DNA from 2 places in the Silvibacterium sp. genome. Region 2 is predicted to be linked to the other one. Evidence: riboswitches for the same ligand, from Rfam matches in the RefSeq annotation. Region 2 holds a riboswitch; the other holds the start of a gene.

Region 1 (3,401 bases), on a different contig from region 2:
ATGCGGACGCACGCCGTTTCGAAGACTCAGCCGACATGCTCTGCGGCATGGCCACGCTGCACGGGCTTGCTTCACTGACCCTCGAGGGCAAGGCGCTGCATTTTTTCCGCAGCTCCGATGTGCGCAGCTTCCGCAAGAACGAACTGCCGCGAATCATTGAGCGCCTGTACCCTGACAAGCAGGAATCACAACCGAAAAAGAGGGCTCCACGCCCTTGAACAAAGAGAAAGGCCCGCCCAAGCGGGCCTTTTTCACTGCTGAACATCGCAATTAACTGCAAACGCACTCTTCCTGCCCACAGTAGGAACAACAACGACAGATGTCGAACGATCCGCCCGCGATCGAGGGGATCACGAGCACCTCGTCGCCATCCTGGAATGCGTACTTCTCGTTGCCGAGGAAGCGAATGTCTTCTTCGTTCACGTAGAAGTTGATGAAGCGGCGAACCTGGCCCTGATCGTCACGCAGATGCGTTTTGAGCGCGGGGAAGTTCGTTTCGATGTCGGTGATGAGGTCGGGCAGGTTCTGCGCGCTCGACTTCAGCTCCTTCGCGCCATCGGTGTGTTTTTGAAAGGCATTGGGCAACAAAACTCTAACGGACACTTGCAACCTCCTCGGCCAGTTCCCGAACCAGTTCACCGGCGGCCGTTTTTTCTTCGATATACGCTTCAAAATCGGAGAGCCGCGGACGCACCGCTGCTTCCACTTCATAGGCACCGGCCAGCGCGTCGGTCGTCTTGAGACCGTTGCCGGTAATGACTGACACCGTCAGTTCATCCGGCTTGATGCGGCCATGCGCGTAGAGCCGCGCGGTCACTGCGGTAGTCACGCCACCGGCGGTCTCGGTGAAGATGCCTTCGGTCTCAGCCAGTTCCTGAATCGCCGAGACGATCTCGATGTCCGAGACATCCTCGGCCCAGCCACCGCTCTGGCGGATGGCTCGCGCCGCATACACACCGTCAGCCGGATTACCGATCGCGAGGGAACGCGCGATCGTCGCCGGGCGCTGCGGCTCGATGTGGTCGGCGCCGGTCTTTACCGCGGTCGAAATCGGGGAGCAGCCCGTGGCTTGCGCTCCGAAGAAGCGAACATCCTTGTCTTCCACCAGGCCGAGCGCGACCAGTTCCTTGAAGGCCTTGCGGATCTTCGTGATCAGCGAGCCGCCGGCCATGGGCACCACGACGTTGTCGGGCAGACGCCAGCCGAGCTGCTCTGCGATCTCGTAACCGACAGTCTTCGAGCCCTCGGCGTAGTAAGGCCGCAGGTTCACATTCACGAAGCCCCAGTTATAGCGGTCTGCAATCTGCGAGCACAGGCGGTTCACATGGTCGTAGTTGCCGTCGATGCGCACCAGGTTCGCGCCGTAGACCTGCGTATTCAGGATCTTCGCCGGCTCGAGGTCTGCCGGAACAAGGATGTAGGTCTTGAGACCAAGACGCGCAGCGCCCGCAGCCACCGCGTTCGCCAGATTGCCGGTCGAGGAGCAGCCGACCGTATCGAAACCGAAGGCCTGTGCATTCGCAAGTGCCGTGGCCACCACGCGATCCTTGAAGCTCAGCGTGGGCACGCATACCGCGTCGTTCTTGATGTAGAGATTGGTGGCGCCGATGCGTTTCGCCAGCCGCGGAGCCTTGAGCAATGGAGTCCAGCCGGAAGGCGTTGCCGAGACATAATCCTCCGGCACCGGCAGCAGCGCCTTGTAGCGCCACATGCTGTCCGGCCCCTGCGCGATCTTTTCGCGAGTGAAGCTTCCGCGAGCCGCCTCGAGATCGCAGTTCACCTCGAGCGGAGAAAAGCACTCATCACAGATGGAAAGCGGGACGTTGGGATACGTCTTTCCACACTCCCGACATTGCAATGCATAGGCCTGCGCCATGAAACCCCTCGATTCCGAGAGTCGCTTCAGGGCCCATCGGGGACTTTCCCCTATGGGTACAAATGCACGGGCATGCGTGACGTACTCTGCTGCAACATCAGGTACTGCAAATTGCCCGGACGCGTGTCCGGTCCTGCTTGGGATTTGGCGAGATGCGCTACTGCATTGCATCCCCGAATCTCATGTTCCCCGGTTTCCCAGGAGAGAGTTGACACCGATGTCTCAGATTGCCTGAGCCGGTTGTCGTGGCGTCACAGGGCCCGTCCCTCAGCCACTCTTCATGAAATTCAGGCTCGCTCCTAAGAGCAAACTTGAATGATTCATATGTACCACAGGGCTTTTTGCTATGCAACAGTACTCGTGGACGTCTACAGGTCCGTCCACTCCCCGGATTTAGACCCGGCAGCAACCGCAAACGGCGCCGTTCCAAGCGGACCGGGCCTCGCGAACCAGCAGCGGCAAGCAGGCCAGAGCGGCAACATTGTCAAACCAGGGCAGATGAAATGCCCGGTTGAGCCCCATGCCCAGGAGCGCAGTCAGGGCCAGGTACGCGCAGGTCGACGACTGCGCCGCGTCCGCTGCCAGGGCCGCATTGTGGCGCGCGCGAGCCTCGCGGCGTTTCCACATAGCGAGCAGCGGCATCACAACCAGCGCCGCGGCGGTGATCGCCAGCCCCGCGCCGCAGGTCTCCGCCTCGACTCCGAAGACAAGCGATGCCACGGCTGTAACACCGACCACGCCCGCAAGCATGAACAGCAGGAACGCCGCAGCGCGCGCAGCCTTACGTTCCGAGAGCCGTATGCCCGGAACCCACTGCAACATCACCATGAAGGCCGAAAGGACCTCGACAAGAGAGTCCGCGCCGAAGGCGAGCATGGCCGAACTCTTCGCCGACCATGCCGCATACGTAGATACGCCGAGCTCGGTCAGCATCCAGAGTATGGTGATACCCTGCAGCCAGTAAAGAGCGCCCACCGATGCAGGAACGCGAGCCTTTGCCGGTATCGCAGAAGATGCGATCTGATTCCATTCCATCTCTTGTCACCCGATCTCATTTTTACGGAACTGCGATCGTCTTTCTACACGACCTTCTGAAGATTTTTCCTCAGCCTGGTCCCTCCTCCCCTGGGAAGCTGCGCCTCTACCTCCGCGTGTGTCCGCTCCCACACCGGTACGGCGCGCGCCAGCAGCTTCTCGCCGGGGCGTGTCAGCTCCAGCAGCCGGCTCCGCCGATCCTCGGGATCGGGAGTAATTCGCACCAGCCCGCGCGTTTCCAGCAGCTTGAGGGCTGCCGTCAACGTCGTGCGGTCCATGGCCAACAACTCCGCGACCGAAGCCATCCGCGCCGGATGGGGACGATTCAGAGACATCAGCAGGGAGAACTGCCCGTTTGTGAGCCCCAGAGGCCGCAGCGCCACATCGAAACGCCGAGCCAGCGCTCGCGCTGCCCTCTGTACGTGCAGGCAGAGGCAGCAATCCCGGACCAGCAGTGTGGTCTCGAAGGGCACAGGACGGGGAGCCGAAC
Region 2 (3,401 bases):
AGGCCGAAGACGGATCGCCCTGCGCGCAGCAGCTATGAGGCTTATCATCAACACAAGGGAAGCACATGAGTGAAGAGAAACCCAGCTGCTGCACACCCGGCCGAGCCTCCACCCTCATCACGCTCGCGCCTGCGCCCGCTTCTGCGGCACAGGTGCCGGACAGCGCGCCGATGATCGCGCTCCCCGGTGGTCGCTTCCTCATGGGCACGGACTATCCTCACGGCTTTCCCAATGATGGTGAAGGTCCGGTCCGTCCCGTCGAGCTGTCGCCCTTCGCAATCGACACCACGCCGGTTACAAATGCGCAGTTCGCGCGCTTCGTCGAAGCCACCGGCTACGTCACCGAGGCCGAGCGCTACAACTGGTCCTTCGTCTTCTGGCTGCACCTGCCCCGCGAGCGGTTCCACGACCTCGTCGCCGACACCGCGGCTGCCGCGCCCTGGTGGTGCCAGGTCTTCGGCGCATCCTGGCGAGCGCCCGAAGGCCCTGGCTCGAATATTGATGAACGTATGAACCATCCCGTCGTGCATGTCGCGTGGACCGACGCGCAGGCCTTCGCCGCCTGGGCAGGGAAGCGGCTGCCGACCGAAGCGGAGTGGGAGTACGCCGCGCGCGGCGGCCTCGAGCAGAAGCTCTTTCCCTGGGGAGACGAGCTCACGCCCGACGGCAAACATCTTTGCAACGTATGGCAGGGCCAGTTCCCCAACCACAACACCGCCGAGGATGGCTACAGCAGCACCAGCCCCGTCGACGCCTTCCCGCCCAACGGCTACGGCTTGTACTCCTCGGCCGGCAACGTGTGGGAGTGGTGCGCGGACTGGTTCAGCCCGGCCACTGCAAGCGAGCAGGCCGCGCATCCATCGCCGAACCCGACGGGCCCTGCAAATGGCGAAGCAAAGGTGATGAAGGGCGGATCGTTCCTCTGCCACGCCTCTTATTGCAATCGCTACAGAGTCGCCGCCCGGACCTCGAACACACCCGACAGCTCGACCTCGAACATCGGCTTCCGCTGCTGCGCGCAGGGCGATCCGCCTTCGGCCTCCGCTCCCTCTGGTCGCGACTGAAGTGTGACGGCGCTCCATGCAGGCTTGCTCGCATCATTCTTGATTTGTCATTCCGGCCGAAGCGACCGCAGGGAGCGTAGTGGAGGAACCTGCGGTTCGCTTCAAGCTGCGAGGATGAGGGTGCCCCGTCCAAGCTAAGCTTGGGCGGGAGAGTACGAACTCTTTGTGCGGAGCTTTTGGGGAGTCCTCTAGCCAGGCCAGCAGAAGCTTCAGTGAACGACCTTCGCATTCCGCAAGAAGCCAGAGCCAGCTCGCGACCAAAGGGAGCGGAGGCCGAAGGCGAATCGTGCTGCGCGCAGCAGCCCATTGCAATCGCTTCCAGCCATAAATTATCCTGAAGCTACATCAAGAGTTGAGCCTGTGCGCTCAACGCCAACCTGCTCCCCGGGCAAGGTGGCGTCCTCGCTGAGGGATGTGGCCAGTTCTGGCAATCATCGGGTCCTCACGGCACATAGGTTCATCCAATGGTGGAATGACGCTCGAAAGGTGCGTTTCCCAGCATGTCCGATCACTCCCAGCAATTCGCCAGCGATAACTATGCCGGTATCTGTCCCGAGGCCTGGCAGGCCATGCAGGAGGCCAATCACGGCCATGAACCTGCTTACGGTGGCGATCTCTGGACCGCCCGCGCCGCCGATGCCTTCCGGGCCTTGTTCGAAACCGACTGCGAAGTCTTCTTCGCCTTCAACGGCACGGCCGCCAATTCGCTCGCGCTCGCCGCGCTCTGCCAGAGCTACCACTCTGTCATCTGCTCCGATGCCGCCCACGTCGAAACCGACGAATGCGGCGCGCCCGAGTTCTTCTCGAACGGCTCGAAGCTTCTGACCTCGCCCTCGATCGACGGCAAGCTCACGCCGGAAGACATCCGTTCGCTGGCCACGCGCCGCAACGACATCCATTTCCCCAAGCCGCGCGTCGTCACCATCACGCAGCCTACCGAGACCGGCCAGGTCTACACCGTCGACGAGGTCAAGGCCATCGCCGAGGCATGCCGCGAGCACAACCTGCGCCTGCACATGGATGGAGCCCGCTTCGCCAACGCCTGCGCCGCGCTCGGCTGCTCGCCTGCCGACATCACCTGGAAGGCCGGCGTCGACGTGCTCTGCTTCGGCGGCACCAAGAACGGCATGGCCGTTGGTGAAGCCATCATCTTCTTCAAGCCCGAGCAGGCCGAAGACTTCGACTACCGCTGCAAGCAGGCCGGCCAGCTCGCCTCGAAGATGCGCTATCTCTCCGCGCCCTGGGCGCGCATGCTCTCGGACGGCTCGTGGCTGCGCAACGGCGCCCACGCCAACGCCTGCGCCCGCCGCCTCGCCGAGCAGATCGCCGGCGTCCCCGGCCTCGATGTCTACTTCAAGGTCCAGGCCAACGCCGTCTTCGTGAAGCTCTCGGAAGCATCCGAGAAAGCCTTGCGTGCACGCGGCTGGCGCTTCTACACCTTCATCGGAGGCTCGGCCCGCTTCATGTTCGCGTGGGACTCGCAGTTCGAGCGCGTCGACGAGCTCGCCGCCGACCTCCGCGCCATCGCCGCCGAACACAGCGACCCACAGCTGCTCACCTCCACGCTCGGCTAAGCAACAAGCCCCGTGTCCAATGCGGACACGGGGCGTGCTGTTTCTCAAACCTACAAATGGTCATTCCGACCGAAGCGAACCGGGGTCCCCGACGCGCCTGCCGTTGGCGCGATGGGGTGAGAAGCGCAGCGGAGGAACCTGCAGTTCTCTTCAAGCAGCAAGGATAAGGGTGCCCCGTCCAAGCTCTGCTTGGGCGGGAGAACACGAACATGCATTCTCCCCATGGCCTAGGCAAGCCTGAAGTTGGCCTGAGTGGGAAGCCCGGGTGCCCCACGTCTCGCCTCTGAGACGTGGGAAATCACAGCCTTCAAATCGTGCCAAAAGAGTGGACAACATCCACCCCTGTCATTCGACCGGATCAGATAGGAGTGGAGGAACCCGCGGTTCGTCCGTGCCGGGAAGATGCGGGTCGGAGAGCACGGATACTTCTCCGCTCTCCATGATTGTCGATCTCATCCCCGCGCGCGGCTTCGCCAAAAGACTCGCGCGCGGGGATCCTTGCATAGGTGAAGTTATTGCCGAGGCTTCAGCAGGTAGAAGGCAATCGCCGCGACCGGAATCGCCAGCAGCACCCACGAAAATTTGTCCCACAGCCCATCGCCCAGCAATGCGGAGAGCAGTCCCACCGCGGTGATCGCGGCCAGCACTGCGGGAATTCTGTATACCTCGGATAATTTCGCCGCGTGCTTCATGCGTGTGCCTCCTGCAGCTGCTCCTGTTCCGCCAGATGGTTCAGCGCGCGCTCCAGCGGAGCCTTGCGCTT

Evidence for each region. Region 2 has a riboswitch for S-adenosylmethionine ahead of QM649_RS10230 (threonine aldolase family protein). Riboswitches for the same ligand answer to the same signal wherever they lie in the genome.
Region 1: linked by a shared signal. The riboswitch ahead of thrC (threonine synthase) and the one ahead of QM649_RS10230 (threonine aldolase family protein) in region 2 are both predicted to bind S-adenosylmethionine.

What each region holds. Positions count from the first base shown of each region.
Region 1 covers NZ_JASGFD010000005.1:65,227-68,627, reverse strand. The annotation lists gene QM649_RS03125 (TetR/AcrR family transcriptional regulator) at 1-218, shown strand, start outside; gene QM649_RS03120 (MoaD/ThiS family protein) at 271-603, opposite strand; gene thrC (threonine synthase) at 593-1,876, opposite strand; SAM riboswitch class I at 2,054-2,163, opposite strand; gene QM649_RS03110 (cation transporter) at 2,270-2,911, opposite strand; gene QM649_RS03105 (MarR family winged helix-turn-helix transcriptional regulator) at 2,956-3,401, opposite strand, start outside.
Region 2 covers NZ_JASGFD010000023.1:25,041-28,441, reverse strand. The annotation lists gene QM649_RS10235 (formylglycine-generating enzyme family protein) at 66-1,064, shown strand; SAM-I-IV-variant riboswitch at 1,402-1,509, shown strand; gene QM649_RS10230 (threonine aldolase family protein) at 1,565-2,638, shown strand; gene QM649_RS10225 (hypothetical protein) at 3,151-3,330, opposite strand; gene QM649_RS10220 (PepSY-associated TM helix domain-containing protein) at 3,327-3,401, opposite strand, start outside.